2 linked regions of the Kordia sp. SMS9 genome follow. The protein of the gene in region 2 interacts with the protein of the main gene of each other region in a pairwise test. Links are inferred from orthologs where the notes say so. Each region holds a gene or a part of one and is shown on either strand. Other genes may lie near its edges.

Region 1 (10,715 bases), 3.0 Mb from region 2 along the record:
GTTGATAAGCCTGCCAACAGTAATGTTTTGGTGACTTTTGTTCTTTTGCTAATGAATGCCATGGTAGACATGAAGGCAAAATATGCAATTGCAAAGGTGTAAAATATGACCTCGCCAAAAATTTCATCCTTAATTCTATCTACAAAAAAGACAAATGGCAACATGTATAATGTCAAAAAAGGAACGGTACTAATGAGCAATTTTCTCGTAGAAATATAATGCGACTGTTTTAAAACAAGCACACCATAGATGGATAATGCAACACCACTACTTATAATTCCAATACCAAGATTTTTTTCTATAAAGAAATAATAGTCTGCTACCATAAACGCTGTTAGCGCCAATAAATACATGATGTTTTTCACCTCAACATATAAAAAATAACAAATGGTAATTGCTGGAATCGTCAGTACAATGGCATACTTTCGTGAGATGTAATCTGGGAAGAAAAACCACAGAAGATCTACACTAGCAATGCAAATGAGTAATATGACTAAAAGCTTGGCTATCTTTTTCATGAGCTTCGCAAAGTAACTTATTTCTGAATAGAAATCCTACACTTATTTTGAGTGTACTTTAGGTTGATTTTGAGACATTGCATTTATTTGCTGTAAAATTACATAGCGATACATTGTATAATGCATGATGAGAAATGTGATAACGATTCCAACACGTAACACGTCAAGTTGCTCTATAAAAAGATGATATCCATGAATAATAGTAGAAATTAAGAAGATAATGCCTGAGCTAAATAACCACAAGTTCGTTCTGTTTTGTTGATGAATGTAAATTAACACAGAAATGAAAACAAATAATCCGACGAAGAATACATAAAACAATATATAGTTGAAGATTTCAAAATTTACTGCTTCATAGTACAAAAATAGTGGCACTAGATATACTATTAGAAAAGGAATTGTTGCCTTAAAAATAGTCTGTGTAGGAATCACTATTGCGGTTTTGAGTGCTAAAACCACATAGATACAAACTCCAATTCCGTAAAATATCAAAGCAATTTTAAAATGCATAGAAAGTTTAAAAAAGAGAATTCCTAAAAAAGTACTGAATAAGGCTATTGTATATAGCCAGTTCATCTTTTTTAAAGAAACAAAATACAAGAGCATTAATATAGGAAAAGGCAAAAATGTTACATACTTCCTATAAATGATTTCAGGATACACAATTCCGAATACATCTAACACTAAAAGAGTAAAGTACAAATATGTAAGGATTTTTTGCTTAGACATTTACGAATGATTTTACTGTTATGCTCATGTTTAATTAATTTTAATACTTCTATATGCTTACTAATTAATGCTATTTTTATACTACTAAACTACTTCTGTAAGCACATTGGTATCTTCTTCCAACATAAATTTTATGGAAAAGAATAACATCAAATTACTACAAAAAATAGCCATCACCGTAAATATGCGTTCGTATACATACAATTCATTGATGATGACAATAATATTCATAATTCCCAAATTTACGGCGGTAATCAGCATCCATAAATTCGATTGATTCTTAGTACGCAAATAATAATAAATCGCAGCCATAATATAAACCAACATACACACTGCCATTACTGTAAAATAGACAAATCCATTATGTATTTCTTCATATACCAAACAAAAAACACGATCATAGATATAGAGTACCGGAATAAAAATGAACAGCAGACTTACATATGTTTTTCCATGTGCTTTCTTTCTTTCATTCTTCAAATACATGAGTCGCAAATACAAAAGGTAAAAAATGGAAATACAAATAGAAATCATAGGAATAGCTTCTTTAAAATCTAAAATCAAAAAAATACCTCCGCACAATCCAAAAAAAAGTGCTGATAAAAAAGTAATACTTATCCGTTTTTTTCTTTCCATTACATACGCAATCGCAATGGCAATAAAGGTAAATGGATATACATACAACAAATCTTGTTTCTCAAAAAATAGCGCTACCAATAACGAAATGAATGCTATTGTGAAAAATGCTATATAAATTGGTTGTGTATATTTCATTCGTCCGACAGATTCAATACATTGGCATCATCATTTTTGTCATGCAACATAAATTTCAATACAAAAACTTGAATACACACACTGCAAAATGTTACAATTACAGTGAAAATAGTTTCATACATGTACAATTCATTCAAACCGATTAAAATGTTCATAAAACCAAGATTCACAGCGGCTATCAGCATCCATAAATTGGTCGGTTTTTTATCTTTTAAATAGTAATATACTGCTGTAATAATGTAACTCAACATAAAAAACATCAAACAACTAAAGTAGATAACCACATCTTTTAACTCTGAAGAGACAGTTTTTATCAAAATATAATAAATGTATAGTATAGGAATTGAAAACAATATTACATACATATATGTGCGCACTTCGGGCTTTGTCATTTCATTACGTACATACATCAATCGCAAGTAGATAATATAAAACAACGAAAATAATATAGAAACTGCTTTCAAATGATCACGCATGCCTAAAATGAGCAAAATTCCACCTACCAAACCAATAAGCTGCGATAAAATATACAGCACGCTTGTAGGATCTTTTTTTTCTACAAAATAGATGACTAAAATTGTAAACACTGTAAACGGCTGCGCATATATCAAATAAAATTTTTCAAAAAACATAGCCACCACCATTGTAATCACCGAAGCAATCAAAAAAGCAATATGTGTGGGTTTTGTAAAATTCATTTAAATCATATTCAAAAACTCATCTTCTGTCAAAATAGTAATGTTTAACTTTTCTGCTTTTGCACGTTTGCTCGGTCCCATTTTGTCGCCTGCAACTACATACGAAGTTTTAGAAGAAATGGACGATGATACTTTTCCTCCATTATTTTCTATGAGTTTTTTCAATTCATTTCGCGATACTTTTTCAAACACACCCGAAACAACAAATGACTTCCCTAACAAGGTTTCTGTCAATCCTTCCAACTGTGCTGCTGAAAATTCTAATTGCACGCCAACTTCTTGTAAACGTGTAATAATTTGCAAATTAGCTTCTTCTTGAAAGAATTGCGCCACACTTTCGGCGATCTTCACGCCTATTTCGTCGACTGACACTAAATCCTCCGACGAAGCGTTCATCAGCGCATCAATAGATTTGTAGTGTTTTGCCAATTTTTTAGCCACAGTTTCTCCTACATATCTAATTCCCAACGCATACAACACACGCTCAAAAGGAATTTGTTTCGACGCTTCAATACCATTCACTAAATTCTCTGCACTTTTTTCTGCCATGCGCTCTAGCGGAATGATCTGTTCTTTGGTCAATTCGTATAAATCGGCATAATTGGTAATCAATCCTTCTTTGACTAACAATGCCACCGTTTCGCCTCCTAAACCGTCAATATCCATCGCTTTGCGCGAAATAAAATGCTGAATTCGTCCCACAATTTGAGGCGTACAGCCCATTGTGTTTGGACAATAATGTTGTGCTTCACCTTCTTTTCGTTCTAAAGGTGTATCGCATTCGGGACAGTGTGTCGCGTATACGGTTTTGGTAGAATCTACCGGACGCGCATCAAAATGAACACCTACGATTTTCGGAATAATTTCGCCGCCTTTTTCTACAAAAACAGTATCGCGTTCGCGAATATCCAATTTTGCAATTTGATCGGCATTATGCAATGAAGCACGTTTTACGGTAGTTCCTGCTAACAATACAGGTTCTAAATTCGCAACAGGCGTAATAGCACCTGTACGTCCAACTTGATACGTAATTTCATTCAAAACCGTCACCGCTTGCTCAGCTTTAAACTTATACGCCATTGCCCAACGTGGTGCTTTGGACGTATAGCCCAATTCATCTTGATATTGCAGATTGTTGACTTTAATCACGACGCCATCAATTTCGTATGCCAACTCGTGCCGATGCACTTCCCAATGATTTACAAAATCCAGGATTTCATCCACATTTTTAGCAACTTTTGCCACGGTTGGTACTTTAAATCCCCATTGGCGGGCTTTCTTTAAACTTTCAAACTGTGTAGCTATTGGTAGTTTTTCGCCTTTTAAGCTGTATAACAAGCATTCTAACGGACGTTTCGCGACTTCGCTACTGTCTTGCAATTTTAAACTTCCAGAAGCGGTATTTCGTGGGTTCATGTACGGTTCTTCACCATTGGCAACACGTTCTTCGTTCATTTTATTAAATCCGTCAAGCGGAAGAATAATCTCGCCGCGAATGTCAAACTTTGCAGGAAAATCACCTTTTAAGCGTAACGGAACCGTTTTAATCGTTTTGATATTATTGGTCACCTCATCTCCTTGAAAACCATCGCCACGTGTGACCGCTTTGATCAACTTTCCATCTTCGTACGTGAGGTTCATAGAAGCGCCATCATACTTGAGCTCGCAGGTATATTCCACCGTTTCCACACCGAGAATCTTATGAATGCGCTTTTCCCAATCCAACAAATCTTCTTTCGAATACGAATTGTCCAACGAATACATACGATATTCATGTGCAACCGTATTAAAATTCTTGGTAATCGCGCCACCAACACGCAACGTTGGCGAATTTGGATCATAAAACTCGGGATGTTTTGCTTCCAATTCCTGCAATTCTTTGAGTTTCATATCAAACTCATAGTCAGAAATCGTAGCGTTATCTAGGATGTAATAATTGTAATTATGTTCGCGTAATTCATCGCGCAAAGCGGTTAACTTTTCTTGAATAGTACTCATGCAATATACTTGTTATAGAAGTCTTATAACAAATATAGCAAACTATACTATGGCAACCATACTTTCCGTTAGATTATGATGCAACAACGGGCTTTTTACGTTTCATAAACCCATAAAATAGAATATATCCATAACAAACCAATACTAGAATAAATGCGGTTTTAAACCCGTAGGTATCTGTACACAATCCAAACAATGGTGGAATGATGGCGCCACCAACAATCATGGTACACAAAATACCTGAAGCTTGTGGTTTCAATTCGTCCAATCCGCTCAACGCCAAACTGAAGATTGTTGGAAACATGATGGAGTTAAACAATCCAACTGCGAGAATGCTCCACATAGATACAAAACCTACCGTGTTCATGGAAATGAGAATCATTAATAATGCACCGATGGCAAAGCTAATCAATACTTTTGCTGGATCTAATATTTTGGTTAAATACGCGCCAATAAAACGTCCGATCATCGCGCCAGACCAGTAAAATGTGACAAATGCACCAACAATCGCTTTTGAATCTAATTCCGCCAAATCCGAACCAACAATCCATTCTGAAATGCTTTTCATTGTCGGACTGTTCATGATGGCTTCTGCCAGATTCATATCTCTAAAATAATTCGTCAAATAACTTCCGATGGCAACTTCTGCGCCAACGTATACAAAAATTCCGATTGCGCCCATCACTAACGAAGGCTTTTTCAATAAACTGAGATATCCACCTTTTGGCGCTTTTTGCAATAACTTTGGCAGTTTTACATAGATAAAAATTCCAGCTAAAATCAACGTAAACACACCTATTGCCACAAATGGCAATTGCACATTTGAGGCTTCCGCAGCAAAATAGACTTCTTTGTCTGCTTCTGACAATAGCGAAATTTCATCACTCGTTTTAATTTTATCACTTAAAATAAACATCGCGCCAATTGCAGGTGCAATCGCAGTTCCGAGCGAATTAAAAGCTTGCGACAAGTTCAATCGGCTTGAAGCTGTTTCTTCTGAACCAAGCGCAGTAACATACGGATTCGCGGCTACTTGCAAAATGGTCATTCCGCTTGCCAGTACAAATACAGCTAACAGAAAAAGGACAAACAATCGTGATGAAGCTGCTGGATAAAACAATAAACAGCCAGTTCCCATGATCATCAAACCGAGAATGATTCCTTTTTTATAACCAATTTTAGACAAAATAAATCCTGCGGGAATGGAGAGTAATAAATACGCGCCAAAAAATGCAAATTGTATCAATCCTGACTGAAAATAGGTCAATTCGAATACTTCTTTCAATCTTGGAATTAGTGGATCGACTAACACCGTAATAAATCCCCAAAGAAAAAATAAGGATGTTAAAAATATAAAAGCACTTTTGTATGATTTGTTGGTGTTCATGTTGGTGGTTATTTGTTCGTTTTTTGTTTACACTGAGCCTGTCAAAGTGTTGTTTGTATTTTAAAAGTTCTCAATACTAAATACTCAATACTCAATACTCAATACTAAAATCTAACTACTGCTTATTATAAAAATCCGATTTATGATTCACATTTTCTCCATTTTGATACGTCGTATAGTTGAACCACTCGTGAATGCAATACGCGCCCGTTTCTCCTTTTTTATTGACAGCGATGTAGCCCACTTGAAAATCCTTATAATTTGGACTTTTCTTAATGACGCGTTTTACGGCTTCTTCACAGGCTTCTTGTGGCGATTTCCCTTGTCGCATCAACTCTACAATTAAAAAGCTTCCGACAGTTTTTAAAACCTCCTCGCCCATTCCTGTGGCGGTGGCGCCGCCTACTTCATTGTCAATGAACAATCCGGAACCAATAATTGCCGAATCTCCTACTCTACCTTGCATTTTATAAGACAATCCGCTTGTGGTACACGCGCCAGAAATATTTCCTTTTTTATCAATCGCTAACATTCCAATGGTATCATGATTTTCTACGTTGATAATTGGTTTGTATTTAGCCTCAACTTTCCATTTTTCCCACGCTTTTTTGGAAGCTTCTGTTAAAAGGTTTTCTGGTGTAAAACCACTTTCTATCGCAAATTTCTTCGCGCCATTTCCTGCCAATAGCACATGTGGCGTGTCTTCCATCACTTTTCTAGCGACCGAAATTGGATGTTTGATATTTTCGATACAGACAACCGCACCATAATCGCCATCTTTGTTCATAATACACGCGTCAAGCGTTACATTTCCATCTCTATCTGGCAAACCGCCTTTTCCAACCGATTGATTGTTTACGTCAGCTTCTTCTACCATTACGCCTTTTTCTACAGCGTCCAATGCTGAATTTCCAGCTTCTATAACTTCCCATGCTTTTTTCGTGGCATTCGGCACATTCCATGTAGCAATCACCATCGGTATGCTAGGTTTTACGTCAGATGTAAACTTGGTAGCCGCAGCCTTTTCTTTGGATTTTTCATCATCTGCGCAAGCGGTCAATGCAGCACCTACCGTAAGTCCTAAGCCTGTTAATGCAGCATTTTGAATAAACTTTCTTCGTTTCATGTTGTTAGTTTTAAACGCTGCCTTTCACATGTTTCAAATTAAATGAATAAAATGAAAAACTGGCAATCGTATTTTGACTTCTTTTGATACTATTTAATTTTGTCACTTCGAGCGCAGTCGAGAAGCCTTGATGAATGTATTTCATTTATATCTCGGCACTCTACACGTTATTTTATTTCTATTTCGTCCACAAACAACCAACTGCGTCCATCGTGTTTGTGCCCCAAATGCCATGCTGGTAAAACACCTAATTTTTTTGCTACAATTTTTACATAACGTGCGCTGTAGCCTCTCATATCAAACCTTACATTTTTAATATGTGCACCTTCTTTGGGTTTGGTAACGTCAAAGGTTTGTTTTGGTAATGATTTGTAAAAACGGTTTGGATTGTCGCTCACGTAACATTCAACTTCGGTTGGAAGAAATATCCAGCTTTTCTGATCTTCCAAGAAATTTACTTGAATCGTATTGATTGGTTTTACTTTTCCTAAATCGACCGTAGCAATCACATCTTTATCAAAATAGCCTTGCCACGTTCCAGTTCGGAAATCTTCTGTTCCTAAAATGCCGTCAATCAGCGCGTTTTGTCCACCCGCATTGTATTGATTTGCGTATTCTGTTTCGAGTTTTATTTTTAAATTCGGATCAATTTTAAAGAATGTTGTCGCAATTGTGGGACTCTTTTCATCGTCACGTTGCGCATATACTTCCAAGAAACTCATTTCAGAGATTGCAAACGGTTTCGTGTATTCCTTAAAATCTGGCATCGCAGCTTGCACTGGATTCATCAATTTGTAAAAAATAGTAGCATCTTTATCAACTGTTTGTAAAGTTACTTCCGTATTTCCTTTAAACGCAATAGCACCTTTGGCTATAAATGGTGACGGCACTATTTTGTGTTGTGTAATTTCCGTGATCGGAATGTGTTCGTCTTGCGTTCCCCAATTGGTTGGCTCGTTGGTCATTTCAAAAACTAAATTTCCTCCATTTAGAATCGCTTCATGCTCAATAAATGATTTTGAATACACTTCTCCATTCAATGTGGCTGCTTTGATATATATGTTCTCTTTCGAGAGATTTTTCGCAGTTATGGTAAACGTTGTGCCATTTTCAAGATTGATGGTGGCTTTGTCAAACAACGGCGTTCCAATGATGTATTCGTTGCTTCCTGGCGTTACGGAATAGAATCCTAAACTGCTCAATACATACCACGCGCTCATTTGTCCACAATCTTCATTGCCCGAAACGCCGTCAGGTTCGTTTTTGTAAAGTGTGGTTAAGATTTGATGCACATATTGCTGTGTTTTTGCAGGTTTGTTGATGAAATTATACAAATATGCCATGTGGTGACTCGGTTCGTTTCCGTGTGCATATTGTCCAATCAATCCTGTAATATCTGCCTGATTGCGTCCTGAAGTTGCTTGTTTTGCCGTGAATAATTTGTCTAATTGTGCTTCTAATTTGTCTTTTCCGCCCAACAATTCTATAAAACCAGAAACATCTTGCGGTACATAAAAGCTGTATTGCCACGAATTGGCTTCCGTGTAGTTAAAATTGACTTCGTACGGATCAAACGGTGCAAACCATGTGTTTCGGAAACGTCCGCGCATAAACTGTGTTGCTGGATCGTATACATTTTTGTAGAATTGTGCACGTTTAATGAAGGTTTCGTAATCGTTTGTCTTTCCCATGGCTTTTGCCATTTCCGCAATGGTCCAATCGTCATACGCATATTCTAAGGTTTTAGAAACCGACTCCGATTCCTTTTCTACAGGAATGTAGCCTAATTTCTTATAAGAGTCCAAGCCTAATTTATCACGCGTCGCACTATGTTTCATGGCTTCAAAAGCTTTGTCTACATCATAGTCGCGAATGCCTTTCATGTACGCATCTGCAATGACAGGAACGGCGTGATACCCAATCATACAACCTGTGTAATTCGCGGATACATCCCAAATGGGCATGATGCCACCCGATTCGTATTTTTTAATAAACGTTTTAATAAAATCGTTCGTGCGCTCTTGTTCAATAATCGTATACAACGGATGTGCCGCACGATACGTATCCCACAACGAGAAAACCGTATAATGTGTGTGATCGTTAGACTGATGAATTTTCATGTCCATATCGCGGTAACGACCATCTACATCTTGGTATAGATTTGGCGCAAGCATCGTGTGATACAACGCAGTGTAAAAGTTTGTTTTGTAATCATTATTGTCACTTTCAATCACAATTTTTTCTAATTGTTGTTCCCAAGTGTCTTGTGCTAGTTGCTTCACTTCGTCAAACGACTTCGCTCCTATTTCAGTTTCTAAGTTTTTTCGTGCGCCTTCCACATCAACCGCAGAGATTCCAATTTTAATGATAATTGGTTCATTGTTTGGGTTTTTAAATGTCAGTGCTGATCGTCTTGCGCCTGGCATTCCTTGTGTTGGTGGCGATTGCAAGATATCATCAAACGGATGTGACGTTTTTAGTACGTAGAATACACGTTGATCGCTAGCCCAAGCTTCTGAAAAACGATAGCCAACAATTTCGGTATCGGAAACCTTCTCGATTTTAGCATCCAATACTTTATCTCGATGTACCAAATCTAACATCACAACTTGATTTTCCGCAGATGGAAATGTGTATTTGTGCATGCCACTTCGTTCCGAAACCGTCAATTCTACTTGAATATTTGTACTGTCTAAAAATACTTTGTAATAACCTGCTTCTGCTATTTCCTTATCATGTGAAAAATGTGCACGATAGCCTTTTTTTCCATTTGAACCGTTATTAAAATTCACTTCATTCGTTGGCATTAGCAAAATATCGCCATAGTCTGAAACACCAGTTCCGCTCAAATGCGTATGCGAAAATCCATATATATATTCGTCCGAATAGTGGTAGCCTGAGCAGCCATCCCAACCGTCCAAACGTGTGTCAGGACTGAGTTGCATCATTCCAAACGGCATCGTGGCGCCTGGATACGTATGTCCGTGTCCGCCTGTACCAATAAACGGATTTACATAGTTGATGAGTGATTGATCTTTTTGAGCAATGTGTGTTTTTTGATCATTCGCACAGCTAAAAAACAGTGAAATGACCACAAAAATGGCGATGTATGAGAGTTTCATTAAATAGATTGCTAAATTTATGGCATCTAATATACTAAAATGAAAAGTACTTTTATTTTCAGGTTGTTAATTTTGTTTTGTTTGATTGGTTGTTCAAAACCAACACCCGCAATTAAACCACATATTATTCCTATTCCGAATGATTTTACAATGCAAGAAGGTACTTTTGTACTTGATAAAAATGTTACTTTTCATGCAGATGAAGAACTCTATGCTGTGGCAGATTTTTTTAATGGTTATCTGGAAGAAAAATTAGGTTTTAGGCTAATAGTACACAGTATGCCTAAACGCAATGCAATTATTTTTACGTACGATCAAACTATTGAAAATGACGAAGGTTATGAATTGAGTATAGATTCTTCT
Region 2 (11,394 bases):
CTGAAACAATATAACATCGCCAACACCTATTTTCAGCGAAGTATTTCAGTACATGAAAAAAATAAAGATACCTTAGAACTTATTGGAACGTACGGAAATATTGCAGGATTTTATTACGATCAATATTTAGATGATGAAGCCATTCCGTATTATGAAAAAGCCTACGCACTGGCGCAAAAAATAGACGACGATACTAAAAAGCTTGAAACTGCGAACAATATGGCGGTGGTAGAAACGAATCGAAAAAACTTTCAAAAAGCATTAGCATATACAAATGAAGTGGTTAAATATAAAGACATTTTAAACGATCGCGATCGAAATTGGGCAATTGCAAAGCTTGAAAAAGAACTAGCAGTCAACAAAAAACAAGAAGAAGTAAACGCATTGGCGATTGAAAATAAACTGAAACAAGCTGAGCGCAACGGATTTATCTATTTGGCGGTAATTCTTTTTCTAATTTTAGCGGCAGTTGTATATTTCTTTAAGGAAAAAGTAAAAACGAATAAAATCATTGTGGCACAAAAAGAAGATTTAGATGAATTGAACGCCATGAAAGACAAACTTTTTTCTGTGGTAAGTCACGATTTGCGCTCATCCGTACACGCTTTAAAAACAAGCAATACAGAATTATCGGAAAACCTAGAAGCTCAAAATTTAGATGCGTTGGACGATTTGTTGCATACAAACAGTGCTATTGTGAACGGTGCGTACAATTTGCTCGACAATTTACTGCATTGGGCATTGTTGCAAACAGAACAATCGTACTTTGAAATGGAAAACATGCATTTGTTTTTTATTGTAGAACAAACCGCGTACAACTACAAACCGTTGTTGTTGGATAAAAAGATTCAATTTGAAAATAAAGTTTCGAAAGATACGATGATTGTTGCCGACCAGGAATCGTTAAAAATCATACTCAGAAACTTACTAGACAATGCCATTAAATTTTCAAATCCGAACGATACAATTACGATATACACTCAAAACAACTCAGAAACCTATTGCGATTTAATCATTGAAGATACAGGTTTAGGAATGAGTGAAACAACTCGCTTACAACTACTTAAAGATTCGGTAACACTTGCCAAAAAGGAAAACAAACACATTATTGGCACCGGATTGGGCATGCAATTGTGCAAATCAATGATTCAAAAAAACAAAGGGAAATTTACGATTGAAAGCGAATTAGGAAAAGGTACAAAAATGATTGTATCTTTACGTAAAAACCTACCTGATGGATCAGATTAATATACTTATAGTCGAAGATACACCAGCACAAAGTACAAGACTTACAAAAGTACTTCAAGAAAACGGGTATCATGTAGTTGGAATAGCAACAACATTTAAAGAAGCATTGACTTTATTTTATGGTGATGTAAAAATTGATATTGCTATTATTGATATATTTTTAGAGGGCGTTCCAGATGGTATTGCCTTTGCAGAAACCATCAACACCGTACCAAATGCCGCAAAACCTTTTGTATTTCTAACCAGCTCTACCGATCGTCAAATATTTCAGCGAGCAAAGCTTACACAGCCATTCAGCTATTTAATGAAACCTTTCAATGAATTGGAAATTTTATATGCGATTGAAATGGCTGTTGAAAAATTTTATGCGCAACAAAATGTATTCCTCAGTAAAAAAGAAAATACAGTGATTACAGACGATCATCTATTTATCAAAAAAGGAAAATCACTCAAAAAAGTAGGACTTTCAGATATTGTATATATTGAAGTAGAAGAAAAATACTGTAACATCATAACCGAAAAAGAAAAGTTTGTCATCATGATTTCGTTGACGAAAATTTCGAAACTTTTAAGTCCAAGTATCTTCACAAAAACACATAGAAACTTCATCGTCAATTCAAAAAAAATTGAAGAAATTATACCAGCAGACAATCTTATCATGTTATCAAGCAATCATCACGTGCCTTTAAGTGAAAAATACAAAACCATCATTAAAAATTTGCACACGTTAAAATAATACCTTCTTCAAAATACAACAACGCTACAGCAAATAAATCTAAAAACGACTGTTGCCTTCTATTTTAAAAAAATCATCATACCACTTTTTCCTTGCTTCATGGAAAAGAAATCTTGCTCAGTGGTTCTTTTTTCATTTCACGCTCTTTTCCTTTCTAGTTTTACCTCAGAAATAAACGCTAGCCTATTTCATTTAGTTTCGATTGTGAAGTTGTATCACATAAAAAACAAGGCGGAATCTGAAAAGCCAATGAGTAGGAAATGAACCAAAAAAAATTAAAATCATGTCAAGTACAATAGATATTTTAACGGTCGTAGATGCGGTTTCTGTATTAGAAGCAGTTGCAAACAAAACCTTATCAGGTGATGGAACCTCAAGTAACCCATATAATTTAGGCGCCAACGGAACATCAGATGCATATATTTATATGATTACGGCAAAAGAATTTGTAGTGAACAATCAGGCAAAATCAGAACTTACAGTCGCGGCAAAAGTAGGTGACACCGTAAGATGGATGGCTACATGTCCTGGCGGAGGAACTTCTAGCAACATCATCTTAACAAACTGGCAAGCAGGTTCTGGAGACAATCTCATCAATCCATTATCGTTAGACTTAAGCATCAAATTATATGTAGGAAGCGCAACTGTGCCACCAACGGCTGTAGATTACGAAGATTACTGTTACGCAGGAATGGTTACAGGAGAAGGAAGTGTACAATACGTAATTACATTTCAAATTATAGATGAAGACGGAAACAGTCAAGGGTACTTTCTTTGGGATCCTTTCATCAATATCACCAACTAAGTGTATCAACTATACTACGAAGAAACAAAGCTGCTTTTATATAGTGGCTTTGTTTTTATGTGAAATTCAAGCTATTTCGACTTTTTCGGACTCCGAATTGTCAAAATCATAGCGAAAATTAATAATACAATTGATCGGTGCGCAAATTCAAGAAACGTTGTGTAGCAAAGAAACTACTCACCAACGTAATCAATACGCCAATTACTAAAATTCCAGCAAACACAGAACCGATCAACACTTTATCCTTAATCAATTTCAACTGCGGAAGCGATTCGTTTGCATAATACAACACGACAGCCATGCCAATTAACGCTAAAACTGCAGCAATAATGCCCATTTTTACACTCTTCCAAATAAAAGGCTTGCGAATAAAACCTTTCGTTGCGCCCACCATTTGCATGGTTTTAATCGTAAAACGCTTTGCATATACCGAAAGCCGAATAGAACTATTAATCAACAGCGCAGCAACAAACGCAAAAAAGATACACGCAATCAAAATTCCGAGTCCAATACGCTTAATATTCGCATTCAATTTAGAAACTAATGATTTATTGTATTCCACGCTATTCACAAAATTTTTCGCTTTCAGTTCTTTCACAATCGTTTCCAACTCTTCCACAGACACAAACTGAGAATTCAAATACACATCCAACGAATTATACAAAGGATTCTCTCCCAAATACGCTACAAAATCTTCTCCAATATCTTCCGTCAATTGTACAGCAGCTTCTTCTTTCGAAACAAAATTGGCGGATTTGGTATACGCTGCCAATGCCAACGTTTTCTGTAATTGCTTAATCTCTACGTCTTTTGCATTGTCCTTAAAAAAAATCGTCATCGGAACTTTCTCCTTATAAAAGTCCGCTACTTTTTTGGTATTCAAAACCAGCAATCCCAAAATTCCAAGCAAAAAAAGCACAAGTGTCGTACTCAATACCACAGAAAAATAAGAAGAAATCAATCGTTTTTTTTGATACTTTTCAAAAGAAGAACTCATAAACAGTGCATTATTTGGGTAAAGTAAAAAATTAAAAATGTAAAATGCTAAATTAAAAATTTAAAAGTTAACAAAATACTAGCATAACTAAAAACGTTGAAATAAATCAAATCGTACACAAACCTATAAATGAACTTAAAAGGACAGGTGTTTTGATGTTGATTTTGTCAATTTGACAATTTGTTGATCTGAATTCATACAAGCCAACAGCCAAAACCACAAACAAATTGACAAATCAACAGATGAACAAACAATAAAAAACAAAAAAACCACTAAATTTGCGCTTCTTTAAAAGCGATCAAGATGAAGTACAATTTCAACGAAATTGAAGCCAAGTGGCAAAAATATTGGGCAGAAAACGGAACTTTTCATGCCGAAAACAACTCTGACAAACCCAAATATTACGTGCTCGACATGTTTCCATATCCGTCAGGCGCGGGCTTACACGTCGGTCATCCACTAGGTTATATCGCTTCTGACATCTACGCGCGTTACAAGCGTCATCAAGGATTCAACGTCTTACATCCGCAAGGATATGATAGCTTCGGATTGCCTGCCGAACAATACGCCATTCAAACAGGACAACATCCTGCAATTACGACAAAAACGAACATCAAGCGCTATCGTGAGCAATTGGACAAAATTGGGTTCTCGTTCGATTGGAGCAGAGAAGTTCGCACATCCGATCCTGCGTATTACAAATGGACGCAGTGGATTTTTATCGAATTGTTCAACTCTTGGTACAATGTAGAAACGGACAAGGCAGAACATATTGATACGCTAATCGCAAAATTTGAAGCAGACGGAAACGCCAATGTAAAAGCAATATGTGATGATGATATTGCAGTGTTCGCTTCCGCAGAATGGACAAAGTACGATGCTAAAACGAAAGAACAAATACTGCTAAAATACAGACTTACCTATTTGGCGGAAACGGAAGTAAACTGGTGTCCAGCTTTGGGAACTGTCTTAGCAAATGACGAAATCGTGAACGGAGTTTCCGAACGTGGCGGTCATCCTGTCGTACGTAAAAAAATGACGCAATGGAGCATGCGAATCTCTGCGTATGCACAACGTTTACTAGACGGTTTGAACACCATCGACTGGCCACAACCGCTAAAAGACTCACAAACCAATTGGATTGGTCGCTCGCAAGGTGCGATGGTGACGTTCAAAGTAGACGGACATGATGCAAACATTGACGTCTTCACAACACGACCAGATACAATATATGGTGTAAGTTTTATGACGCTCGCACCAGAACACGAATTCGTAGCAAAAATAACGACTGCCGATCAAAAAGAAGCGGTTGAAAATTACATAGAAAAAACGTCCAAACGTAGCGAACGCGAACGCATGGCAGATGTCAAAACCATTTCTGGCGTATTTACAGGCGCGCACGCGTTGCATCCGTTTACGGGAGAAAAAATACAAATCTGGATTGGCGATTACGTATTGGCAAGCTACGGAACAGGCGCCGTCATGGCAGTTCCGTGTGGCGATCAACGTGATTACGACTTTGCAAAACACTTCGGATTGGACATTCCGAACATCTTTGAAAATGTAGACATTTCCGAAGAAGCGTATGGCGCAAAAGAAGGTGTAAAAATTGCAAACTCTGATTTCCTAAACGGTTTATCATACAAAAAAGCCATGAAAACCGTGATTTATGAAATGGAAAAACGCGGTATCGGGAAAGGAAAAATAAACTATCGTTTGCGTGATGCGGTTTTCTCGCGTCAGCGCTATTGGGGCGAACCATTTCCAGTATACTATGTCAACGGAATGCCGCAAATGATTGATGTACAACACTTACCAATCACATTGCCAGAAGTAGAAAAATACTTGCCCACCGAAACAGGCGAACCACCATTAGGAAACGCTGAGGTTTGGGCTTGGGATACAAAAAATAATAAAATTGTAAGTAACGATCTTGTCACTTCGAGCGCAGTCGAGAAGGCTGGGAACAACGGAATCTACCCACTAGAACTCAACACCATGCCAGGTTGGGCAGGAAGTTCTTGGTATTTCTTCCGTTACATGGAAAAAGCGTTGCGTGATGAAAACTTTGCAAGCAAAGAAGCTTTAGACTATTGGGAAAATGTAGATTTATACATTGGCGGAAGCGAACATGCAACCGGACATTTATTATACGCACGTTTTTGGACTAAATTCTTAAAAGACAGAGGTTTTGTCAATGTTGATGAACCGTTCAAAAAGCTCATCAATCAAGGAATGATTTTGGGAGAAAGTCCTAAAGGGTTGTTATTACCAAAATATTTAGATGAAAAATATGACCCTAATTCAGCAAAATTGAGAGAAGATAAATTAGGAAATGTAATTGGGCGTGCTGATATAGTTCTTCAAGATGATGGTAAAATATTGTATAGAGATTGGTTGTTGTTTCCTATAGAAGTTGCAAATCATTATGACTTTAATGAATCTATGATAGATACTATACCTTTAGAATTTGTAAAACAGAAAGGGAAAAAGTTTTTTATATCTATTGAAGATATAGGTAGTTTGAGAAAGAAATATGCAAAGTTTAATAATTTACAATTAGGGACTATTGAAGGTTTAAGTTTTATTCTAGAAAATGAAAATATTAATCAAGAAGTTGAAGAGAGTATAGAACAACTCAAGTGTAAGCTTAATATTGAAATAGAAAAAATGTCCAAATCGAAATACAATGTGGTCAATCCAGATGAAATTTGCGAAGCCTACGGCGCCGATAGTTTGCGTTTGTTTGAAATGTTTCTCGGTCCGCTAGAACAAGCAAAACCATGGAATACCGCAGGAATTTCGGGAGTTTTCGGATTCTTAAAGAAACTATGGAAATTGTATGTTGGCGAAGAAGGTGTTTCAAGAGTTACAGACGCCGTGCCAACGAAAGACAATTTAAAAACATTGCACAAAACCATCAAAAAGGTAGAAGAAGACATTGAAAACTTCTCGTTCAATACGTCGGTAAGTACGTTTATGATTTGTGTCAATGAACTCACAGCGCAAAAATGTAACAGCAGGGAAATTCTAGCACCATTAACGATTCTAGTGTCGCCATACGCACCGCATATTGCGGAAGAATTATGGTCACGTTTAGGACATGAAGGTTCTATTTCAAAAGTGCCATTTCCTGTGTTTGAAGAAAAACATTTGGTGGAAAGTTCCAAAGAATATCCAGTATCTTTCAATGGAAAAATGCGCTTTAAAAAGGAATTATCATTAGATTTATCGAAAGAAGAAATCGAGAAAATAATCTTGGAAGACGAACGCACACAAGCACAACTAAACGGAAGAACTCCGAAAAAAGTAATTGTAGTTCCCGGGAAAATTATTAATATCGTAGGATAGATTTGCTAAAACTTTGGTATGAAAATAGTAGTTAACTAAAAAAAATGTACTTTCATACCATAAAATAAAAAATTACAATACATGAAAAAACTTGTCTTTTTAATCGTATTCATCTGCATGGCAACAACGGTCGTTGCACAGAAAAAACAAGTAAAAGAACGTGCTGGTAAAAACTCGGAAGACAAAGAGTTTCCCACACAATACGCGTTCCCAAAAGAATATACAGGCACCTACGCAGGAAATTTGAACATTGCAGACGCTTCTGGCGTATTGCAAAATGTTCCGATGGAATTAACGCTCAAACCAACGGAAGATCCAAAAAAATATTCGTACACCTTATCATACATTGTTGCAAAGAAAAAAGATGAACGCAAGTATACACTCATTGTTGTAGATCCCGAAAAAGGATTGTACGATTTGGATGAAAATAATGGTGTTATTTTAAGAGCAAATTATATGAGACAAACGTTGTTCAGTACCTTTGAAGTCAATAATCGAATTTTAAATAGCAGTGTTGAATTTAGAAATGACGGACGCGTTTTCTTTACCATCATCGTAACAGAAAAAGCTGATCCAAGAAAAACAGGTGGCGAAAAATTATCGGTTACAAGTTACAATGCTGTGGTATTACAAAAAGCGGCGTTGCGCAAAGTAGAGCGCGACTAACAACAATAACTGACAAAACTTCATACAAACTAAAACCTCGCTCATTTGGCGAGGTTTTTGTATTTTTTATCGTAAAGATGAACAAATAGCCATTATAATTTCTAGTTCTAAAGTAGAATAAGTACCTTTTGAAGTAGTAAAAAATACTGTTGTTTTGTTCAACAAATAAAATTTAAAAATATGTTTTCAAGTGGTTATATGCTCCTCGCGGGTGCAATTATGTTGGTAAGTATGTTTGTGAGTAATAAACTGAAAAGCAAATTTTCGCATTACTCAAAACTGCATTTACGCAACGGAATGAGCGGCGCTGAAATTGCAGAAAAAATGTTGGCAGATCACGGCATTAGAGATGTAGAAGTAATACATGTAAAAGGAATGTTGACAGATCATTACAATCCGCAAAAAAAGACCGTAAATTTAAGTGAAGGCGTCTACAGTCAACGAAATGCCGCAGCGGCAGCGGTGGCGGCACACGAAGTTGGACATGCCGTGCAACATGCAAAAGCATACAAATGGTTAAAAATGCGCTCACAATTAGTCCCTTTGGTAAGTATTGCTTCCAAATTTTCGCAATGGGTTATTTATGGAGGAATTGCCTTAATGGCGAGTCAGCAAGCAGCGGGCGGCACAAGTACAGGAAGAACATTGCTCATCATCGGATTGATCATGTTTGCCACAGGAACGTTATTTAGTTTCATCACACTTCCGGTAGAATATGATGCTAGTAACCGTGCGTTGCGTTGGTTGCGAGATAAAAATATGGTGACGCAAGAAGAATTTGCTGGTTCGCAAGATGCGCTCAAATGGGCAGCAAGAACCTATGTCGTTGCCGCGTTGGGTTCGTTAGCAACCTTTCTGTATTTTGCACGGTATTTGAATAGAAAATAAAATATAAAAACTATAATTTATAAAAGACCGAATGTATGTTGCACTCGGTTTTTTTAGGCGTCAAGCGGAAATTGATTCAATTTCATGTCACGTTAATTAAAAATACTCAAATGTAGTAGAAAACTACACCTTAATTTGTCGATCAATTTGCTGATTTAAGGAAATAAACGTTTCGGTTCGTGAAACACCTTTAATCGTTTGTATTTTATGATTTAAAATGTGCATCAAGTGTTCGTTATCTTTACATAAAATCTTAATCAATAATGACCAATCGCCTGTGGTGTAGTGACTTTCCATGACTTCTGGAATTTGATCCAACGCTTTTACGGCATCTGGATTTCGCATGGCTTTGTCCAAAAATACACCAATAAATGCCATCGTTTTATAGCCCAATACTTTCGGATTGATGACGAATTTGGAGCCAACAATCAACTTTGCATCTTCCAGTTTTCGAAGTCGTTGATGTACAGCAGCACCAGAAATTCCAATGCTACGCGCAATACTTAAAATGGGTGTTCGTGCGTCTTTCATCAACGCACGCAGAATTTTTTTGTCAATTCCGTCAATTTCTATTTGTTCATTAATCACTTTCATACGGTGTAATTTGTCAGGTGAAAGTCAAAAGTACATTTTTTTGATAAAATTGATATTTTTAGAGTGAAGAAAATGAAAAATTGTAAATCAGAAAACGTGAATCTAAAGCGTCTCTTCGAGTGATTTTTCGAAATATAATGGAGAAAAATAGTATCGAGAAGTACTTTGAAGCAGATTTACTTCCAAGAAGATCGCGATACTAAATCTTTTCAAAATTTCATGCGATTTGACATGTGGTTTTGTAACATCAACAATCAAAAATCCCTACACATACTCATCATTATAGCCAAAATACGGAACTTTCTCTTCTCTAAAAGCAATTCCGTACGTAGATAATTCTTCCAAAATAGGCGTATATACTTCTTTTGTAATAGGTAATTGTACACCTGGTGTGGTAATTTCTTTGTTTAAAATTTTCAAAGCAGCAATTGCAACGGGCAATCCAACAGTTTTTGCCATCGCTGTGTATGTTTGATCTTCTCCTAAAATCACCATTTTGGAATCAATTTGATGCTTTTCACCATCTTTTTCATACCCAAACTTGTGATACATCACAATCATATCTTTATCTTCTGGTTTAAGCGTCCAGCTATCCATCAATATTTTTTGTAGAATTTGTGCAGGCGTCGCATTTTCCAAGCCTACTTTTTTGTGCGGATTGAAAATATCTAACTCCAATAACTTTTCCCAGAGCGTATCATCTTGATCAATCTTTAAATTGTGACGCATTTTCAACTCTACAGAATCGGTGGGACTGTACGGCAAGAAAGAATTCACAAAATCACGATAGCTCATTTCTGCGGAGTTTTCCATGACATAACTATCGTCCGTCATGCCTAACATGACAAACATTTGCCAAGCTCTTGAGTATCCAACTCTTCGGATGGTTCCGCGATACAAAGTCAAAATATCATCCAAACCATATACACTTCTGTACTTTAGCGAATCGCGGTTGGCATACGCTTCAAACTTTCCGTAGCCTTCTACAGTTAAAAATTCCGTTCTACGGAAGAGTCTATTATATGGAATATATTTATAGCTTCCTTCTTGAATAAATTTTGCCGTGCCACCTTGTCCAGCTAACACCACGTTTCTAGGATTCCATGTAAATTTATAGTTCCACAAATTGGTATCACTCTCAGGTGCGACCAATCCACCTGTAAACGATTCAAACAAAATCATTTTTCCGCCGTGATCACGAATGCGATCAATAACTTCCATGGCACTCATGTGATCAATGCCAGGATCGACACCAATTTCGTTCATAAATACCAAGCCTTTTTCTTTTACAGCTTCATCTAGTGCTTGCATTTCCTTACTGATGTAGGAAGCCGTCACCATATTTTTCCCAAATTGCACACAATCTTTCGCTACTTCAATATGAAAGCGCGCTGGCAACATTGAAATCACAATAGCGGCTTCTTTGATGGCAGCTTGGCGACTTTCTTCATGAAATACATCCAACAAAATAGCAGACGCATTTTCATGATTTCCAACTAATTTTTGAGCATTTTCAAGATTGATATCTCCAACGGTAATATGTAAGTTTTCTGTGTGACTTTTATCTAAAAAATATTTAATAAGGTACGAAGCAGATTTTCCTGCACCAATAATTAAAATGTTTCGCATAGTGAGTTTTGTTGCGTAATTTTGTAAAAAGACAAATATAACACGAATGTAGCAAAATGTTACATTTATAAAAATAACTTCACGAATTATGAGAAAAAAAATATTGATTACAGGAACTATTTTGGGATTGTTAGCGGTTATTTTAGGAGCTTTTGGGGCACATGCGCTCAAAAAAGTATTGAGTGCCGATCAACTTGCTTCTTTTGAAACAGGTGTGCGTTACCAAATGTATCACGTGTTTTTATTACTTTTTACAGGAATGTCCACGCTGATTTCTCCAAAAATGCAACGACTCATCTATGTTTTTGTGTTGTGGGGAATTATTTTATTTTCAGGTTCTATTTATTTATTAGCAACAAAAGATGTTACAGGTTTGGATATCAGCAGTATAGGGTTTATTACACCAATTGGAGGAACACTCTTGATTATAGGTTGGATAGCACTTCTCTTGAATTTTTTCAAGCTTAAAACAGAGAAAAT

The links.
Region 1: the proteins of KORDIASMS9_RS03090 (region 2) and ligA interact in binary tests that used the Escherichia coli proteins (3 or more experiments, as listed by UniProt). The link is inferred for Kordia sp. SMS9 from one-to-one orthologs.

The regions. Positions count from the first base shown.
Region 1 is NZ_CP031153.1:3,680,725-3,691,439, reverse strand. Bases 2,219-5,105 are described here. They hold ligA (NAD-dependent DNA ligase LigA), read right to left. Parts: upstream 4,718-5,105; coding sequence 2,720-4,717; downstream 2,219-2,719. Other genes in these bases: KORDIASMS9_RS15570 (sugar MFS transporter), read right to left, coding at 4,791-5,105; KORDIASMS9_RS15580 (hypothetical protein), read right to left, coding at 2,219-2,719. Outside these bases: KORDIASMS9_RS15595 (hypothetical protein), read right to left, coding at 1-518; KORDIASMS9_RS15590 (hypothetical protein), read right to left, coding at 561-1,247; KORDIASMS9_RS15585 (hypothetical protein), read right to left, coding at 1,332-2,021; more of KORDIASMS9_RS15580, read right to left, coding at 2,018-2,218; more of KORDIASMS9_RS15570, read right to left, coding at 5,106-6,104; KORDIASMS9_RS15565 (N(4)-(beta-N-acetylglucosaminyl)-L-asparaginase), read right to left, coding at 6,220-7,230; KORDIASMS9_RS15560 (GH92 family glycosyl hydrolase), read right to left, coding at 7,398-10,352; KORDIASMS9_RS15555 (beta-N-acetylhexosaminidase), read left to right, coding at 10,434-10,715. UniProt on the Escherichia coli protein: DNA ligase that catalyzes the formation of phosphodiester linkages between 5'-phosphoryl and 3'-hydroxyl groups in double-stranded DNA using NAD as a coenzyme and as the energy source for the reaction.
Region 2 is NZ_CP031153.1:674,530-685,923, reverse strand. The notes cover bases 3,772-7,337. They hold KORDIASMS9_RS03090 (leucine--tRNA ligase), read left to right. Parts: upstream 3,772-4,089; coding sequence 4,090-7,137; downstream 7,138-7,337. Other genes in these bases: KORDIASMS9_RS03085 (hypothetical protein), read left to right, coding at 7,219-7,337; KORDIASMS9_RS03095 (ABC transporter permease), read right to left, coding at 3,772-3,786. Also shown: KORDIASMS9_RS03110 (ATP-binding protein), read left to right, coding at 1-1,248; KORDIASMS9_RS03105 (LytTR family DNA-binding domain-containing protein), read left to right, coding at 1,235-1,984; KORDIASMS9_RS03100 (AidA/PixA family protein), read left to right, coding at 2,268-2,789; more of KORDIASMS9_RS03095, read right to left, coding at 2,908-3,771; more of KORDIASMS9_RS03085, read left to right, coding at 7,338-7,803; KORDIASMS9_RS03080 (zinc metallopeptidase), read left to right, coding at 7,984-8,691; KORDIASMS9_RS03075 (Lrp/AsnC ligand binding domain-containing protein), read right to left, coding at 8,815-9,285; KORDIASMS9_RS03070 (saccharopine dehydrogenase family protein), read right to left, coding at 9,550-10,914; KORDIASMS9_RS03065 (DUF423 domain-containing protein), read left to right, coding at 11,003-11,394.